3 regions of the Amycolatopsis sp. NPDC102522 genome follow, and region 1 is predicted to be linked to each of the others. Evidence: riboswitches for the same ligand, from Rfam matches in the RefSeq annotation. Region 1 holds a riboswitch; each other region holds the start of a gene.
What was found. A riboswitch is a leader RNA that binds a small molecule or an ion and turns the genes downstream of it on or off. The one in region 1 is predicted to bind cobalamin.

Region 1 (5,923 bases):
TCGTCACTCTCGCCCCATACGCACCCGCTCCACCCACTCCCGCAGGACGTCGCCGAGCACGGGCAGCGGAATCTGCCCGTGCCTCAGCACGACGTCGTGGAAGTCACGGATGTCGAAGGCCTCGCCCAGGCGTTCCTCGGCAAGGGCGCGCAGACGCTGGATCTCCAGCCTGCCCGTCATGTACGACAGGGCCTGGCCGGGCCACTCGATATAGCGATCGGTCTCGGACCGCACCTCGACGTCGCTGAGCACGCAGTGCTCGGTGAGGTAGTCGACGCATTGCTGCCTGGTCCAGCCCAGGGCGTGCAGCCCGGTGTCGACGACGAGCCGTGCCGCGCGCAAGGAGTCCTCCGCGACCATGCCCAGCCGCATGACGTCGTCGGAGTACAGGCCCATTTCGTCGGCGAGCCGTTCGGTGTAGAGCGCCCAGCCTTCGTCGAACGCCGAGAGCGGGACGAGCTTGCGCAGCCGCGGCACTCCTTCGAGTTCGAAAGACACACAAGCCTGGAAGTGGTGTCCTGGAACGGCTTCGTGGAAGGCGACGGACTCGGCGATGAACCGGAACCGCTCGGTCACCTGGTAGGCGTTGGTGGAGTAGACGCCGGGACGGCTGCCGTCGGCCGAGGGCGGCATGTAGTACGCCTGGGCGGCGGACGGGCCATCCGCTTCCGGCACCGCACGGACGACGCATTCGGCGGACGGCACCCGGCGGAACCAGCCGGGAGCGGCGGCCGTCGCCCGCGCGACCGCTTCCGTCGCCGTCGTGATCATCTCGTCCGCGTCTCGCCAGCGCAGCGACGGATCGGTGCGCAGCCGCCGCCGGACCGCGACGGGGTCGTCCTCGCCGAACACGGCGGCGCCGAGGCGTCGGTACTCCTCGTCGAGCGCCTGGCCTATTTCGAGGCCGATCCGGTGTAGCTCCTCCGCGGAGACCCCGGTGGTGGTGTGCGTCTTGACCAGACCCGCGTAGCTTTCCTTGCCGCCCTCCAGCCGGCAAAGACCCGGCTTGTCGTCGGGGCGGCCGTGTCCGGCGATCTCGCGGGCGAGCGTCTCGCGGTAGGCGACGAGCGCCGGCCGCACCTTTTCGGTGAACAGCCGCTCCCGCCGCGCCGTGCGGTCTCCGGTCAGGGCCGGGACGACCAGCGGGTTGGGTTCAGCGGCCAGGAACCGGTCGAGGTAGTCGACGGCGTTGCGCACCGCACGTTCCACCGGGGTCCGGCCTGCCTCGATCCCAGCGCGATGGCGGTCGGCGAGAGCCGCGAAGAACTCCGGGAACGCTGAAAGCCTCGCCAGGTAGTCCTCCTCCGCCTGCTCCCCGGACGGTGCCAGCTGCGGAAGCCAGGACAGTGCCCCGATGCCTTCGGCGGCCATCGGGTCGGCGAGGATGAACTCGCTCAACCGTGCGTCCAGCCTGGTCAGGAGCGATTCCGCGTGGTGGGCGACGACGCCGAGCGTGATCCGGTCCGGATCCGTGGAGCGGGCGGCGTGTCCGGCGATCCGGACAGCCCGTTCCCTCAGCCGGGCGTCACCGGCCTCGGAGACGTCCCGCAACTCGTGATCGTGCCCGGCGATATTGTCGAAGGTCGCCATCAACGGCATCTCGGTCGCGAGTACGTCGAGGAGTTCGTCGGCCAGCTCCGCCGCTGTCGGCTCATCACTCATACCTGACAACTACCAGACCGGATCCGTTTCCCGCTGCCGATTTTCCGTTATCCGACCAGGCCTACCACCCATTCGGCCGGTCCGGTGCACGCGTTCGCGACGGCGGTTCGTGTCCACTGTGGATCGCCTCCACCCACCTGAGGCGTACACCACAACCTCGACATAGTCGGACTTCCTACTTTATGGTGTCCACAGGTCTGCGGTGCAGGGAAGCCGGTGAGAATCCGGTGCGGTCCCGCCACTGTGACCGGGGAGCGGCGCTCCCGTAGAGAAGGCCACTGGCGCGAGCCGGGAAGGCCGGAGCCGCCGCGGATCCGGGAGCCAGGATACCGGCCGCAGATGTCCACGTTCGTCCACGAGGATGGAGCTGAACGCATGCGGATTCTTCCTGCCTGCGCGAAAGTCGCCGACCCGCCACCACCCCGGCGGTAAGTCGTCCGTACTCCCCTGCCCGGCCACCGATCGTGGCCTCGGGCGGCTTCGTCCTGCGTACTTTCGGAAAGGGCATCCATGAGCACCGAACTCAGTCACTTCGTCGGCGGCAAGCCGGTACCGGGGACTTCCGGCCGCTTCGCCGACGTCTTCGATCCCAGCAGCGGCGCCGTCCAGGCCCGTGTCCCGCTCGCGTCGGCCGCCGAGGTCGCCTCCGTGGTCACCGACGCCGCTCAGGCCCAGCTCGAATGGGCGCGCTGGAACCCGCAGCGGCGCGCCCGGGTCCTCATGAAGTTCGTCGACCTCGTCCGCGCCGAGGAAGACTCCCTCGCCCGGCTGCTCTCCTCCGAACACGGCAAGACCGTGCCCGACGCGCGCGGTGACATCCAGCGCGGTCTCGAAGTGGTCGAGTTCGCCATCGGCATCCCGCACCTGCTCAAGGGCGAGTACAGCGACAGCGCGGGCACCGGCATCGACGTCTACTCGATGCGGCAGCCGCTCGGCGTGGTCGCCGGGATCACCCCGTTCAACTTCCCCGCGATGATCCCGCTGTGGAAGGCCGCCCCGGCGATCGCCTGCGGGAACGCGTTCGTGCTCAAGCCCTCCGAACGCGACCCGTCGGTCCCGCTGCGGCTGGCCGAACTCTTCCTCGAAGCCGGTCTGCCGCCGGGCGTGTTCAACGTGGTCAACGGCGACAAGGAAGCCGTCGACGCGCTGCTCACCGATCCCCGTGTCGAGGCTGTCGGCTTCGTCGGCTCCTCGTCGATCGCCGAGTACATCTACACCACCGCGGCCGCGCACGGGAAGCGCGCACAGTGCTTCGGTGGCGCCAAGAACCACATGATCGTGATGCCGGACGCCGATCTCGACCAGGTCGTCGACGCGCTGATCGGCGCCGGCTACGGTTCCGCGGGCGAGCGCTGCATGGCGATCTCGGTCGCCGTCCCGGTCGGTGAGGCCACCGCCGACGCGCTGGCCGCCCGGCTGACCGAGCGAGTCAAGACGCTGAAGATCGGCGCCTCGCTCGACGAGACCGCCGACTTCGGGCCGCTGGTGACCGCCGAAGCCGTCCAGCGGGTGCGCGACTACATCGACATCGGCATCGCCGAGGGGGCGAAACTGCTCGTCGACGGTCGCGAGACCACTGTGGATGGTCACGAGAACGGCTTCTTCCTCGGCGGCTGCCTGTTCGACCACGTCACCTCCGACATGCGCATCTATCGCGAGGAGATATTCGGCCCGGTGCTGTCGATCGTGCGCGCGGCCGACTACGAGGAGGCGCTGCGGCTGCCCAGCGAACACGAGTACGGCAACGGCGTCGCGATCTTCACCCGCGACGGTGACACCGCCCGCGACTTCACCTCGCGGGTGAACACCGGCATGGTCGGGGTCAACGTGCCCATCCCGGTCCCGATCGCCTATCACACCTTCGGCGGCTGGAAGCGTTCCGGTTTCGGCGACCTCAACCAGCACGGGCCGGACTCGATCCGCTTCTACACCAAGACCAAGACGGTCACCTCGCGCTGGCCATCCGGCACCAAGGAAGGCGCCTCCTTCGTCATCCCGACGATGAGCTGAGGCCGCGATGAGACTGACCGACGAACAGCGAGCCCTGCGCGAGACCGCGGCGGAATTCGCCGCGGAACACCTCGCGCCGCACGCGATCGAATGGGACCAGGCCAAGCATTTCCCGGTCGACGTCCTGCGCAAGGCCGCCCAGCTGGGCATGGGCGGCGTCTACCTGCCCGAAGACCTCGGCGGCTCCGCGCTCGGGCGGCTCGACGGCGTCCTCGTCTTCGAGGCACTCGCCACCGGCTGCCCGTCGCTGGCCGCGTACATCTCCATCCACAACATGGTCGCGACCATGATCGACAAGTTCGGCGACGACGTGCAGCGTCACCGATACCTGCCTCGAATGTCCACCATGGACACTTTCGGCAGCTACTGCCTCACCGAACCGGACGCGGGTTCCGACGCGGCGGCGCTCTCCACCCGCGCCCGCCGCGAGGGCGACGAGTACGTGCTCGACGGGGTCAAGCAGTTCATCTCCGGTGCGGGCACCTCGGACGTCCACGTCGTACTCGCCCGCACCGGCGGACCCGGCGCGCGCGGGATCTCGGCGTTCATCGTCGAACGGGACACGGCCGGTGTTTCTTTCGGCCCCAACGAGATCAAGATGGGCTGGAACGCCCAGCCCACCCGGCAGGTCATCTTCGAGGGCGCCCGCGTTCCCGCTTCCGCGTTGCTCGGCGGCGAAGGCAACGGGTTCCGCGTCGCGATGTCCGCATTGGACGGTGGCAGGCTCAACATCTCGGCTTGCTCCCTCGGTGGAGCCGAAGCCGCGCTCGGCATGGCCGTCCGGCATCTCTCGGAGCGTTCGGCGTTCGGCGAGAAACTGTCCGAGAAGCAGGCGTTGCAGTTCCGGCTGGCCGACATGCGCACCGATCTCGAAGCCGCCCGCACCCTGCTCTGGCGGGCCGCGGACGCGCTCGACCACGGTGAGGACACCGCGACCCAGCTTTCGGCGATGGCCAAACGCTTCTGCACCGACACCGGGTTCGAGGTGGCCAACCAGGCACTGCAGCTGCACGGCGGCTACGGCTACCTCGCCGAGTACGGGCTGGAGAAGATCGTCCGCGATCTGCGGGTGCATCAGATCCTCGAAGGGACCAATGAAATCATGCGCGTGATCATCTCGCGCCGGATGCTGCAGGAGGCCTCGTGAACGACGTCCAATTCCTCGTCCACAGTGGAATCGGCCGGATCACGCTGAACCGGCCGCGTGCGCTGAACTCGCTGAACCACGACATGGTCCTCGCCATGCTCGACCACCTCGAAGCCTGGCGTTCCGACCCGGGCGTCCGCGCCGTGCTGATCGACGGCGCCGGCGATCGCGGGCTCTGCGCGGGCGGCGACATCCGCGCCATCTACGACGACGCCCGCACCGGCGGCACCGCCTCTCTGCGGTTCTGGGCCGACGAATACCGGCTGAACGCGCTGATCTCGCGCTACCCCAAGCCGTATCTCGCGCTCATGGACGGGCTCGTCATGGGCGGCGGGGTCGGCGTCTCCGCGCACGGCAGCCACCGGATCGTCACCGAACGCTCCCGCGTCGGCATGCCCGAGACCGGCATCGGTTTCGTCCCCGACGTCGGCGGCACGTTTCTGCTGTCGCGTGCGCCCGGTGAACTCGGGACGCATATCGCGCTCACCGCCGGGTCGATCTCGGGCGCCGACGCGATCCACTGTGGACTCGCCGATCACTTCGTTTCCAGCGAGAAGATCCCGGACCTGCTCGACGCGCTCGCGTCACGGACCCCGGACACCGCGCTGGAGCTGATCGCCGAACCCGCGCCGCCGAGCACGCTGGCCAAGGACGCCGACTGGATCGACCAGTGCTACGCGGCCGACACCGTCGAGGAGATCCTGACCAGGCTCCACGCCGGTGGCGACGTCGCCGCCACCGCCGCCAAGGAGATCGAGGCGAAGTCGCCGACCTCGCTGAAGGTGACCCTGCGGGCACTCCGGTCCGCGGCCGCGATGCCCGACCTGGAAACCGTGCTGGCGCAGGAGTTCCGGATCTCGACCCGCGCGCTCTCCTCCGCCGAGTTCGCCGAGGGCATCCGGGCGCAAATCATCGATAAGGACCGCTCCCCGAAGTGGTCCCCCGCCGTCCTGTCCGAAGTGGACGAAAAGATCGTCGACGCCTATTTCGCCGATCTTGGTGACGCCGAATGGAACGGGGTGGCCCGATGACGATCGCCTTCCTCGGCCTGGGCAACATGGGCGGTCCGATGGCCGCCAACCTCGTCAAGTCCGGCGAGACCGT
Region 2 (5,923 bases), on a different contig from region 1:
CACGTACTGCAGGGGCGACCAAGGCGCCTCACCGTGCGGGACCCCAGGACCTCGTGAGTGGTAACGACGGTTAGAACCGTCCGTACCACTCACGAGGTGACGTCAGGGGCAGGCGAGTACCGGGGCCTGCGGACGGCCACCGCCGTGCAGGTCGCTCAGCGGAACCCTGGCCAGCCCGAGGATCGCTTGCGCGGTCGCGCGCGAGGCGGTCGCCGGGTTGAGGCCGGTCGCGTCGTAGGCGATCGCGCCGCGGTCCGCTCCGGCTCCGGTGCAGCCGGTCTGCAGCGACCGGAGGAATTCCCGCGCCTTGACCGCGGCGGCGGGACGGTGGCCTGCCAGCGCTTCGGCGGCGAGGCCGGTGCTGTTGGAGTTCGGCGCGTTCGTGCCGACGCCGAAGCCGCCGTTCGCGTGCTGCTTGGTGACCAGCCAGGAGGTGCCCTCGCCGGCGTTCACCGCGTCACCGGTGGCGCGCAAGGCCTGCACGACCATCGCGGTCGAGTCGACGTCGCTCGCGCAGGTCGCTTCGCCGAAGTTCAGCGGGAAGCCGCCGTCCGCGCACTGGGCGCCCGCGAGGAACGTCACGGCCGCCGCGGGGGCGCCGGCGGGGGTGCGGTCCAGCGCCAGCAGCGCGAGCGACTGCGAGAAGGCGTTGGAGTAGTCGCCGTATTCGGAGCGGTCGGAGAACCGGCCGGACGGCGTGAGCAGCGAGAGCAGTCCCGCCTTGAGGTCGACGCCGCCGAACGACGCCGGGTTCTTGCCCCGGATCTGCGCGGCGAGCAGCAGCTTGGCGTGCGCGCCCGCGTAGGCCTCGGTGCCGCTGCCGACATAGCCGGTGGTGATTTCCGGCTTCGCCAGCCAGGTGATCGCCTTCCCCGCGTTCGTGTCCGACACCCCGGCGGCGGCGAACGCGAAGATCGCGTCGATCGTCAGACCCTGGTCGGGGAACTTCTGGCCACCGAAGTCGGCCTCGAACCTTTCCCCGTCGGTCAGCTGCCTGGCGAGCCAGCCCGCGGCGGCGTCCGCCTTGTTGTGGGTGGCCGCGTTCGCCACGGGGGCGGCGACCAGCCCGATGCCGCACAGCATGGCGACAGCGAAGACCAAACGTCTCATGAGAACCCTTTCCCGCATTTCCTCGACAGGAGTCGGTGACACCGCGCGACGTGGGTGACCGGGCTCGCCTGGAGGGCATACCGTTGCGGGACAGCGCCGGACTCTCACCGGACTTCCCCCACGACCGCGCTGAATCGGACGACCCGAAGAATCTCATCCCGGTCAAGCGCCGGGGTACCGCCGGGCGCGAGTGATGATGTGATCCTGGCTACCGACCTGGTCAGCGGTGCCTGTCGTAGGTAATCGAGTGTTAACCTCGGCGGGCTCGACAACTCAACATCGCCGCCCGTGACGGGGAAGCCGGTCGAAATCCGGCGCTGTCGCGCAACCGTGGGCCCTTCACCAGGGCGAGCCGGGGTACCGCACGGGCGGATGAACCAACCAGAAGTCCGAACCACTGTCGCGATAAACAGGGGTGACTGCGGCGTCCCGCGCTGTCCTCCGTCATGCCGCAAGGAGGAGCCATGCGCCGCGGGTACCTGGCCGCATCGGCGTTCGCCGTCAGCGTCGGCGTGGTCGCCGCGCTGCTCACCGGAACGGCGACGGCCGCGAACGACCCCGGCGCGGCGAAGTCGAACTCCCGCTGGCTCGCGACGAAGCTGAAGCCGGACGGCACGCTCGAGAACCCCAACGGCGGCGAACTGCCTGACCACGGCCTGATGATCGACGTGCTGTTCTCGATGTACGCGTCGGGTGACGGCGCGAAGGCCGAGTCGATCGCGAAGTTCCTCGACGACCAAGGCCACGCCACCGACTACTTCACCTGGGACGGTCTCGCACCCGGTGCCGGGTACGACAAGGTCATCGTCGGCGGTGCCACGGCCAAGACCCTGGTCGCCGCGCAGGTCTCCGGCCGGAACCCCCGGAACTTCGACGGCTACGACATGGTCGCCGAGACCCAGGGCGCGATCATGCACAAGGGCCCGGACAAGGGCCGGGTCAGCGACTACTCGAAGGATCCCGACCTCGCCGGTTCGGTGAGCAACAACGCGAACATGTTCGGCCAGGCCCTCGGTGTCATCGGCCTCGCCGCAGCGGGTGCGAACGACCAACTCGCGATCGACAAGCTGCTGACCCAGCAGTGTTCCGAGGGCTACTTCCGCGTCTTCTTCGCCTACATCCCGACGAAGGAGACCGGCGACCACGTCACCCCGGACGGCCACAAGGTCTCGACCTGCGACGAGGGCAAGCCGCTCGACCTTTCCCCGTCCGACGGCGACGCCACCGGTCTGGCCCTCTCGGCGATGCTGGCCGCGAAGAAGGCGGGCACGGCCGGTCTCGACGCCCCGATCGCCAAGACCGTCGCTTGGCTCAAGGGGAACCAGAGCGCCGGTGGCGGCTGGGGCGGCGGCGTCGGCACCGAGGCGCCGAACACCAACAGCACCGGCATGATCCTCCAGGGACTGGCCGACGCGGGCGGCGCGGACGCGGCGGTGGACAAGGGCGTGCGGTTCCTCAAATCCGCGCAGGCGAACGCCGCGGCCGACTCCGGCAACAAACTCGCGGGCGACCTCGGCGCGATCGCTTACAACCCGGCTTCCTACGAGGCCGCGCGCGCTTCGGGAATCAGCGGGCTCGACACCTGGATCCGCGCGAGCGCCCAGGCTTCGCTCGGGTTGTCGCAGGTCGGCTTCTACGCGCTCGCGAAGGGCGGCGGCCTGCCGCCGACCAGCAGCGCCTCGGAAACACCGACCTCGACGTCGTCCGAAACGAGTACGGCCACCGGCACGCCGACCTCGACCACGAGCGACCCGGCGCCGACCAGCACGACCACCAGCACCACGACCACCACCACAACGACGACGACCACGACCACCACGACGACGTCGGTGACGCCGACGCCGGGCACGTCCTCGTCCCCGGCGACCAGCCCGCCCGTGCCGAGCACGGTCACCGTCACGAACACCCCGCCCGCGGCCAAGCCGGCACCGAAGACCCCCGCGCCGAAGACCCCCGCACCGAAGGCACCGAAGCCGAAGAAGACCGTCACTCCGAGGGCGTCGACCGGCGCCCGTGTCCCACCTCCGACCGCGATCGCCACCCCGGTCGTGGCTAACGCGGCTTCCCGGCTCGGCGCGTACTTGACGAACCGGCTCGTCAGCGGCGACCACGTCGAGGTCACCGAGGACGGCAAGACCTACGTCGACTACGACGCCACCGCCGATCTGGTGCTGGCCCTGCGGGCGCTGGACGAGCAGCCGGACACGGTCGCCCGCGCGTCGAAGTTCCTGCTCACGCCGGAAGCCGTGCAGGCCTACGCCCACGGCGCGCCGTACGAGCAGAGCGGGGCCTCCTACGCCGGACCGCTCGCGAAACTCGTGCTCGTCGCCGAGTTCGCCAAAGCGGACATCGCCGGGCAGTTGCGCGCCGACCTGGTCAAGCTGCGTGGCGTGGACGGCAAGTTCACCGACGTCGGGTCCTTCGCCGACGCCGACGAGACCGTCGAGCGGCACGCGTGGGCGGTGCTCGCCACCGCCGCAGACCCCGGTCCCGCGGTCGAACTGCTCCTTTCGCGCCAGTGCGCGGACGGAACCTTCCCGAAGCACCTGGACACCGCGGAGTGCGGCTCCGGCGACCTCGCCGCGACGGCTGCCGCTGTCACCGCGCTGGCCGTCCGTTCGCACACCGACGCCGCGCCGTCGACCAAACGGCCCGACGGCTGGACCGAGCGGCGCGTGTCGGCGTTCGTGTCCGCGGTGGGCGCGCTCGGCGTCCGGCCGACCGGCGAGGGCATGGTGACCGGTGAGGGGGGCGAGCCGGACGTCGTGCTCAGCGCCGCCGTCGCCGCCGCGCGGCAGACCGCCGGCCTCGACGCGAGCGGAACCGCGCGGTCGCTGGGCAAACTGGTCCAGCCCGACGGCGGTTTCGCCAAGGGATCCGTGGCGGCGAGCGACGGGAAGACCGATTTCCCGACGAGCCTGGCCGCCGCGCAAGGGGTCGCGGGCCGCTCCTGGCTCACCGCCGCCGATTCGCCGCTGTCGCCCGCGATCCGGCTTCCGCTCACCGAGGCGAACGCCGCCGACGCCGTCTCCGGCGCACAAGTGCAAGCGGCCGCCTCCCAGACCACCCAGCCCGCGTGGGTGCTCTGGGGACTCGTCGGCCTGGCCGGGATCCTGCTGGCCGCCGCGATCGTGCTCGTTTTCCTGCTTCGCCGTTCCATCAAGTCAAAGGGGGCAACACCATGAGAAAACTGCTCACCGTCACGTCCGTCCTCATCGGACTGATCGGGCTTTCCGCCGCACCCGCGAACGCGGTCGATCCCACCAAGGGCTACGACGGGATCTGCGCCGGAAGCGACGCGCTCACCGGGACGACCGTCGTCGTCGACTTCCAGGAACTGGACGGCAACGGAGGGACCGCCGCGCCGACGATCACCCGCTGCTCGCCCAACGCGAGCCCGGGCACCGCCCGCACGGGGATCAAGGCGCTGCAGGACGCGGGGATCGCGGTCGCCGGAACCGCCCGCTGGGGCCTCGGATTCGTCTGCCGCCTGGAAGGCCGTCCGGCCGCGACGGAGACCATCCCGCTGTCGAGCAACCCGAGCTACAAGGAGCCGTGCGTCAACACCCCGCCCGCCGGCGCGTACTGGGGTTACTGGCACGCCGACGGTTCCGGTACCACCTGGACCTACAGCAGCTTCGGCGCGCTCAACCGCAACGTCGTGCCCGGCGGGTTCGAAGGCTGGTCGTTCTCGCTGAACAAGTCGGCGTCGACGAACCCGGTTCCCGGTGTCACGCCGAGGAACCCGGCCATCCCGTGAGGAGGCTCCTCGGCGTGGTGGCGGCGATCTTCCTGATCGCCGTCACGGCGCCGTCCGCGCACGCGATCGACCAGGGCAAGGGATATCCCGGGTTCTGCAAGGACGCCACCGGGGTGACCGTCGTCGTCGACTTCCAGAAGCTCGGCGGCACGACCATCGTGCGCTGCAATCCCCAGGCCACCCGCGGCACCGGGCTGGACGCGCTCAAGGGCGCCGGGTTCCAGATCGCCGGGGTGCAACGCTGGGGCGAGTCGTTCATCTGCCGGGTCGAGAACCGCCCGTCTGCGTCCGAGAACGTCCCGGTCACCGGCCGCGGGAACTACCGGGAGCTGTGCTTCGACACGCCCCCGGCGCAGGCCTACTGGTCCTACTGGCACGCCTCGAACAACTGCGCGTGGGACTACAGCCAGTGGGGCATCAAGAATCGCGACTTCATCCCCGGCGGTTTCGAGGGCTGGTCGTTCTCCCTGAACGCCACCGCCCAGACCAACCCGGTGCCGCGGGTCTCCGCCGTCCGGCCGGGGACCGAGAGCCAGCCCTGCGTGCCGCGCGAGGAGGCCAAGCCGGTCACCGACGATCCCAACGAGCGCCAGCAGCAACCGCAGGTGGGGAGCGGGCAGCAGGCCGGAGACGGTCCTCAGTCGACGGCGGGTGCGGAACCCGGCGCGAGCCCGGGGGAGACTCCGGCAGCGGGGGCGAGTTCCGGAGCGTTGCCGCCGCCCAAGCCGCGTCCGAGCGCTTCGGCGAGGCCGAAGGCGAAGGACCCGTCGATGAACGTCGCGTTCACCGGCGGCGAGAACGCCGAGGACGTCAACGCGGTGATCGAACGCGAGTCCGGCGCGAGTGACTGGGCGCCCTGGGCGGCCGGTGGCGCGGTCCTGGCGTTGTGCGTGGCAGGATTCCTGGTGGCACGCAGACGCAAACGCGCACAAGGAGCTTGATGACGTCCTACTTCCTGCCGCGCGACCTGCATCCGGCCGCGTGGTGGGTGTGGGCGCTGGGGCTCGCTGTCGCGGCGACCCGGACGACGAACCCATGGCTGCTGCTGACCAT
Region 3 (5,923 bases), on a different contig from region 1:
GAGTTCGGTCCGGACCGCCTGGGCGGCGGCGACCAGGTTCCGCAGGGCGGGCTCGACCTCGGCGTAACCGCGGGTCTTCAGACCGCAGTCCGGGTTGACCCAGATCCGCTCGGCGGGCACGGCGCCGACGGCGGTCCGCAGCAGCCCGCTGACCTCGTCGACGTCGGGGACACGCGGCGAGTGGATGTCGTACACGCCAGGCCCGACGCCGCGGCCGAAGCCCGCCGCGCCCAGGTCGGTGACGACCTCCATCTTCGACCGCGCGGCCTCGATGCTGGTGACGTCGGCGTCGAGCGCGTCGATCGCCTTGACCACCTCACCGAACTCCGAGTAGCACATGTGCGTGTGGATCTGCGTCGCGTCGTCGATGCCGGACGTCGCCAGCCGGAACGACGAAACCGCCCACGCGAAGTACGCCTCGTGGGCCGCCGTACGCAAGGGAAGCAGCTCCCGCAGCGCCGGCTCGTCCACCTGGATGACGCGGATGCCCGCCTCCTGCAGGTCGTGCACCTCGTCGCGGATGGCCAGCGCCACCTGACGGGCGGTCTTGCCCAGCGGCTGGTCGTCGCGGACGAACGACCACGCCAGGATCGTCACCGGCCCGGTCAGCATCCCCTTGACCGGCTTCGTGGTCAGGCTCTGCGCGTAGCGCGCCCACTCGACGGTCATCGGCTCCGGGCGCGAGACGTCGCCGTACAGGATCGGCGGCCGCACGCACCGCGAGCCATAGGACTGCGCCCAGCCGAAGTCGGTGGCGGCGAACCCGGCCAGCCGCTCGGCGAAGTACTGCACCATGTCGTTGCGCTCGGGCTCGCCGTGCACCAGCACGTCGAGGCCGAGGTCCTCCTGCAACCGGATGACGTGCTCGATCTCCGCCTTCATCGCGGCCTCGTAGCCCGCGTCGTCCAGCGAACCCGCCTTGTGCGCGGCCCGTGCTTTGCGGACCTCGGTGGTCTGCGGGAACGAGCCGATCGTCGTGCTCGGCAACGGCGGTAGCCCCAGCGCGTCCTGCTGCGCCACCGCGCGCCGGGCGTAGGGGGAGCGGACGGTGTCCTCCGGCCGCAGCGCCTCCAGCCGGGCCCGCACTCCGGCGTCGGCCAGGTCGGCCGCCGTGGCACGGTCCGCGGCCGCGGTGCGGGCGGCGGAAAGGTCGACGCCCTCTTCCGTCAGCGCGCGGCCGAGCAGGACGACCTCGTCGACCTTCTGCTTGGCGAAGGCGAGCCAGCCCTTGAGACGCGGGTGGAGCCCGTCCTCCCGCTCGACGTCGTAGGGCACGTGCAGCAGCGAGCACGACGTCGAGACGCTGACCGACTTCGCGGTGCCGAGCAGCGTCGCCGCCCGGCCGAGCGCGCGGGTCGGGTCGGTGCGCCAGACATTGCGCCCGTCCACGACCCCGGCCAGAACCTCCTTGTCGCGCAAGGCGGGCTCGGCCGCGACAGCGTCCACAAAGGACTCATCGGTGACGAGGTCGACGGCGAGCGCGTCGATCGGGGAGCGGGCCAGCACGCCCAGACCGCGACCGAGACCGCCGAAGTACCCGGCGACCAGGATCTTCGGCCGCGCTGTCTCCTTCGCCAGCCGGTGGTAGGCGCGGATGAGCGCGTTGAGCTCCTGCTCTGTCCGGTCCGCTGCGAAGGCGGGCTCGTCGAACTGGACCCACTCGACGCCTTCGTCGTGCAGGCGCCTCAGCAGTTCGACGTAGCCGTCGAGGAGGTTGTCGAGCAGATCCAGTGGGCGAAAGCCCTCCGGAGCACTCTCGGCCGCCTTCGCGAGCAGCAGGAACGTCACCGGGCCCACCAGCACCGGCCGCGTCTCGACGCCGATCGCGCGGGCTTCGCGGTACTCGTCGAGCGGCTTGGTGCCGGTGAGCGAGAACGTCGTGTCCGGGCCGAGTTCGGGGACGATGTAGTGGTAGTTCGTGTCGAACCACTTCGTCATCTCCATCGCCGGCGCGTCCTGCACCCCGCGTGCGGCGGCGAAGTAGATGTCGAGCGGCGAAAGACCGAGAGTCGTGAAGCGCTCCGGCAGCGCCCCGAAGAGCTCAGCGGTGTCGAGCACCTGGTCGTAATGGGAGAACGTGTTGGACGGGACGGAGTCCAGCCCGGCGTCCTTGAGTTCCCGCCAGGTCCGCGTGCGCAGCGCACGGCCGGTGTCCAGCAGTTCGGCCTCGTCGATCTTGCCCGCCCAGTAGCGTTCGAGTGAACGCTTGAGTTCCCTGTCCGGTCCGATCCGGGGATAGCCCAGCACTGTCGTGCCGATTTCGGTCACAGCTCTCTCCTCGCGAGCTTGTCGTCAGAGCCCGGAGCCGCGCACAGGAGTGACCGCCGTTCGGTCGTGCCCATCCCACGAGGCCCGGACTCACGCACGCCGTCGGCGCACGTACCACGGGCAGGTCTTCGGACTCGTGGGCGACTCGCTCGCTCCTACCGGCCGTCGCTTCCCGGGTGCCATACCCAGTGCTTTACCGTGTCTCGCACGGTGACGGCTTTCGTTCCCACATACCGCTGCGGGGCAGTCCCGGATTCACACCGGGTTCCCTGTTACCTCGACCGGCTTGGGAGGCCGGGCGAACCAGTAGCACCTCGAAGCGTACTCAGGCCCGCTACGGGGCCGCTCGAATGTGATGAACCTCAGTCCGCGGCCCACTCGTATGCCAGCTGATACCGATCGGCCGCGAGGGTCATGTCGTTCATCTCCACCGGTTTTCCGTCCTCGCGGTAGGCCACTCGGGTCACCGTGATGACGGGAACTCCGTCGGCGAGCTGCAGTAAGGACGTTTCGTCGGGAGTCGGCATCCGAGCTCCGACATGCTCGGTGAAGGAGGCTAGCCGGTGGCCGGATTCCTCCAAGCGTGCATAGGTCCCGCCAGGTCCCGTGTCGACTTCTTCCACCGCGGTGCCGCGCGTGAACTCGCGAGGAAGGCGGGACACCGCGAGCTGCACGACGAGTCCGTCTGCGCGCATCACGCGATCTCTCACGGTGACCGCCGCGCCGGGATCGAGGTCGAGATACTCGGCGGTGCGGGTGTCGGCTTCCTCGAACCGGATACGTACGGATGTCGAAGGCGTGAACCCATGAGCCGTGGCATCGGCAATGAACGCTCCGCGGTCTTCTTCGCGTGCGGTGCGGGAGAGCCGTGCTCGCGCCAGCCGTTGGAGACTGGTCGGAGGCCGGACGAAAACACCTTTGCCGTGCTCGGCGGTCACGAGGCCTTCGGACTTGAGGACGTCCACCGCGTCTCGCACGGTAGGTCGTGAAACGCCATAGGTGGTAACTAGTTCACGTTCGCTGGGTAGTTGTGCACCATGCGGGAACTGGCCGGATGAGATCTTCTCGCGAAGATCCGCGGCCACCTGCCTGAACGCCGGCACTCCGCTCGTGCGATCCACCATGGGCGCCATCCTGCCACTGGCTAACTTGTCTTGACCAGTTGGCTGCGTTATGCCACGGTATTGGTCAACATGTCTTTACCAGTTGGAGGCGAGATGAGCGGTTGGCCAGGAAGCGACGAAAGCGTCGTCGCCGGGGGCGAGGTCGCACGCATCCACGTCGACCTGGCCACTGCCCATCCGGTGCTGGACGGGACCTGGCATCGCGTTCGTCTGGAACCGGGCCCGATGCCCGGAGGCAAGCTGACGATGCTTTGCGGCCGGAATGCTTCCGTCGAGTTCGTCGACCGAGGAGGGCGGGGTGGGGGCAGTGCCACAACCTGTTGCTGGGACTGCGACCTGGCCTATCGCCGCACGCACGACATCGCGGTGCTGCCCGGCCATCCCGCGTTGTAAATGAAAAAGCCCGCCCGGCGCGGGTGCGCCGAGCGGGCCTGTACCGCAGACGAGGGATCAGTCCCAGTCGAGGGCGCCACCGGACTGGTACTCGATGACGCGGGTCTCGAAGAAGTTCTTCTCCTTCTTGAGGTCCATCGCCTCCGACATCCACGGGAACGGGTTCTCCGTCTCGCCGAAGATCGGCTGGAGGCCGATCTGCTGCGCCCGCCGGTCGGTGATGAAGTGCATGTACTGCTCGATCAGCTCGGCCGACAGCCCGAGCATGCCGCGCGGCATGGTGTCGCGGGCGTAGGCGACTTCGAGCTCGCACGCGTCGGTCAGCATGCCGCGGATCTCGGCCTGGAACTCTTCGGTCCACAGGTGCGGGTTCTCGATCTTGATCTGGTTGATGCAGTCGATGCCGAAGTTCAGGTGGATCGATTCGTCGCGCAGGATGTACTGGTACTGCTCGGCGATGCCGATCATCTTGTTCCGGCGGCCGAGCGAGAGGATCTGCGCGAAGCCGGTGTAGAACCACATGCCCTCGAAGATCACGTAGAACGCGACCAGGTCACGCAGGAAGTTCTGGTCGGCCTCGGGGGTGCCGGTCTCGAAGTCCGGGTTCTCCAGGTTCTGCGTGTACTTGAGCGCCCACGCGTCCTTCTCCGAGATGGAGGGGACCTCGCGGTACATGTTGAACAGCTCGCCCTCGACCAGGCCGAGGCTCTCGCAGATGTACTGGAAGGTGTGCGTGTGCACGGCCTCCTCGAACGCCTGGCGCAGCAGGTACTGGCGGCATTCGGGGTTGGTGATCTGGCGGTACACCGCGAGCACGATGTTGTTGGCCACCAGCGATTCCGCGGTGGCGAAGAAGCCGAGGTTGCGCTTGAGCATGGTGCGCTCGTCCTCGGTCAGGCCGTCGGCCGACTTCCACAGCGCGATGTCGGCCTGCATGGCGACCTCGGTCGGCATCCAGTGGTTGTTGCAGCCGGCGAGGTACTTCTCCCACGCCCAGGTGTACTTCATCGGCAGCAGCTGGTTGACGTCGGCGCGGGCGTTGATCATCCGCTTGTCGTCGACGTTGATGCGGGCTGCGCCGACTTCGATCTCGCCGAGGCCGGTGGCGTCGGTGGAAGCGTCAAAGGTGGTCATACAGAGGCTCACTTCACGAGTGGGGTCGTGAGTGGCGATTCGGGTTAGAACCCGAATCGCCACTCACGAGGATGTATTACTGGCAGGCTTCGCAGTCGGGGTCGTCGATCCGGCAGGCGGCGCCGTCGGTGGCGACGAAGTCGACGTCCGAGACCTGCGGGATCTCCTTCGGCTCCGGCTTGGCGGCCGGTGCCGGGGCGGTCACCGGCACGGCCGGGACCGCGGCGGCGGGCGACGGCGAAACCGCGGCGGGCGAAGCGGCAGGAGCCGGAGCGGCGGGCTTCGGCGAAGCCGGAGTAGCGGGGGCGGGGGTGGCCGAGACCGCGTTCAGCTTGCCGTCGGTGCCGCGCAGGGTGCTCTTCTCCACGTGCGTCGCGGACCGCGCCCGCAGGTAGTACGTGGTCTTGAGGCCCTTGTGCCAGGCGTAGCGGTACAGCTCGTCGAGCTTGCGGCCGCTGGGCGCCGCGATGTACAGGTTCAGCGACTGAGCCTGGTCGATCCACTTCTGCCGACGCGAACCGGCGTCCACCAGCCAGCGCGACTCGATCTCGAACGCGGTGGCGTACAGCGCCTTCAGGTCGTCCGGCACGCGGTCGATCTGGCCGAGGCTGCCGTCGAAGTACTTCAGGTCCGAAACCATGACCTCGTCCCACAGCCCGCGCTCCTTGAGCGAGCGGACCAAGTGCGGGTTCACCACGGTGAAGTCACCGGACATGTTCGACTTGACGAACAGGTTCTGGAACAGCGGCTCGATCGACTGCCCGACGCCCACGATGTTGGAGATCGTCGCGGTCGGCGCGATCGCCATCACGTTGGAGTTGCGCATACCGACGGTCTTGACCCGCTCGCGCAGCGGCGCCCAGTCCAAAGTGGACGAGGTGTCGACGTCGAGCGCGTCACCCTGGCGGGCGTCGATCAGCAGCTGCAGGGAGTCGATCGGCAGGATTCCCTTGCTCCACAAGGAACCTTCGAACGTCTGGTACTGGCCGCGCTCCTCGGCGAGG

Region 2: it holds a riboswitch for cobalamin, as region 1 does, so the genes downstream of both, ACZ6YV_RS43060 (prenyltransferase/squalene oxidase repeat-containing protein) here and ACZ6YV_RS17695 (CoA-acylating methylmalonate-semialdehyde dehydrogenase) in region 1, are expected to answer to the same signal.
Region 3: it holds a riboswitch for cobalamin, as region 1 does, so the genes downstream of both, metE (5-methyltetrahydropteroyltriglutamate--homocysteine S-methyltransferase) here and ACZ6YV_RS17695 (CoA-acylating methylmalonate-semialdehyde dehydrogenase) in region 1, are expected to answer to the same signal.

What each region holds. Positions count from the first base shown of each region.
Region 1 is NZ_JBVJLY010000006.1:215,196-221,118, forward strand. Features, by position in the region: gene ACZ6YV_RS17690 (DUF885 domain-containing protein) at 4-1,662, opposite strand; cobalamin riboswitch at 1,829-2,014, shown strand; gene ACZ6YV_RS17695 (CoA-acylating methylmalonate-semialdehyde dehydrogenase) at 2,173-3,672, shown strand; gene ACZ6YV_RS17700 (acyl-CoA dehydrogenase family protein) at 3,680-4,819, shown strand; gene ACZ6YV_RS17705 (enoyl-CoA hydratase/isomerase family protein) at 4,816-5,850, shown strand; gene mmsB (3-hydroxyisobutyrate dehydrogenase) at 5,847-5,923, shown strand, end outside.
Region 2 is NZ_JBVJLY010000039.1:28,401-34,323, reverse strand. Features, by position in the region: gene ACZ6YV_RS43060 (prenyltransferase/squalene oxidase repeat-containing protein) at 103-1,110, opposite strand; cobalamin riboswitch at 1,143-1,269, opposite strand; cobalamin riboswitch at 1,351-1,492, shown strand; gene ACZ6YV_RS43055 (hypothetical protein) at 1,575-4,295, shown strand; gene ACZ6YV_RS43050 (flagellar hook-length control protein FliK) at 4,292-4,870, shown strand; gene ACZ6YV_RS43045 (ABC transporter substrate-binding protein) at 4,867-5,811, shown strand; gene ACZ6YV_RS43040 (energy-coupling factor transporter transmembrane component T) at 5,811-5,923, shown strand, end outside.
Region 3 is NZ_JBVJLY010000005.1:215,524-221,446, forward strand. Features, by position in the region: gene metE (5-methyltetrahydropteroyltriglutamate--homocysteine S-methyltransferase) at 1-2,268, opposite strand, end outside; cobalamin riboswitch at 2,371-2,591, opposite strand; gene ACZ6YV_RS16290 (GntR family transcriptional regulator) at 2,631-3,392, opposite strand; gene ACZ6YV_RS16295 (hypothetical protein) at 3,486-3,785, shown strand; gene ACZ6YV_RS16300 (ribonucleotide-diphosphate reductase subunit beta) at 3,843-4,919, opposite strand; gene ACZ6YV_RS16305 (ribonucleoside-diphosphate reductase subunit alpha) at 4,996-5,923, opposite strand, start outside.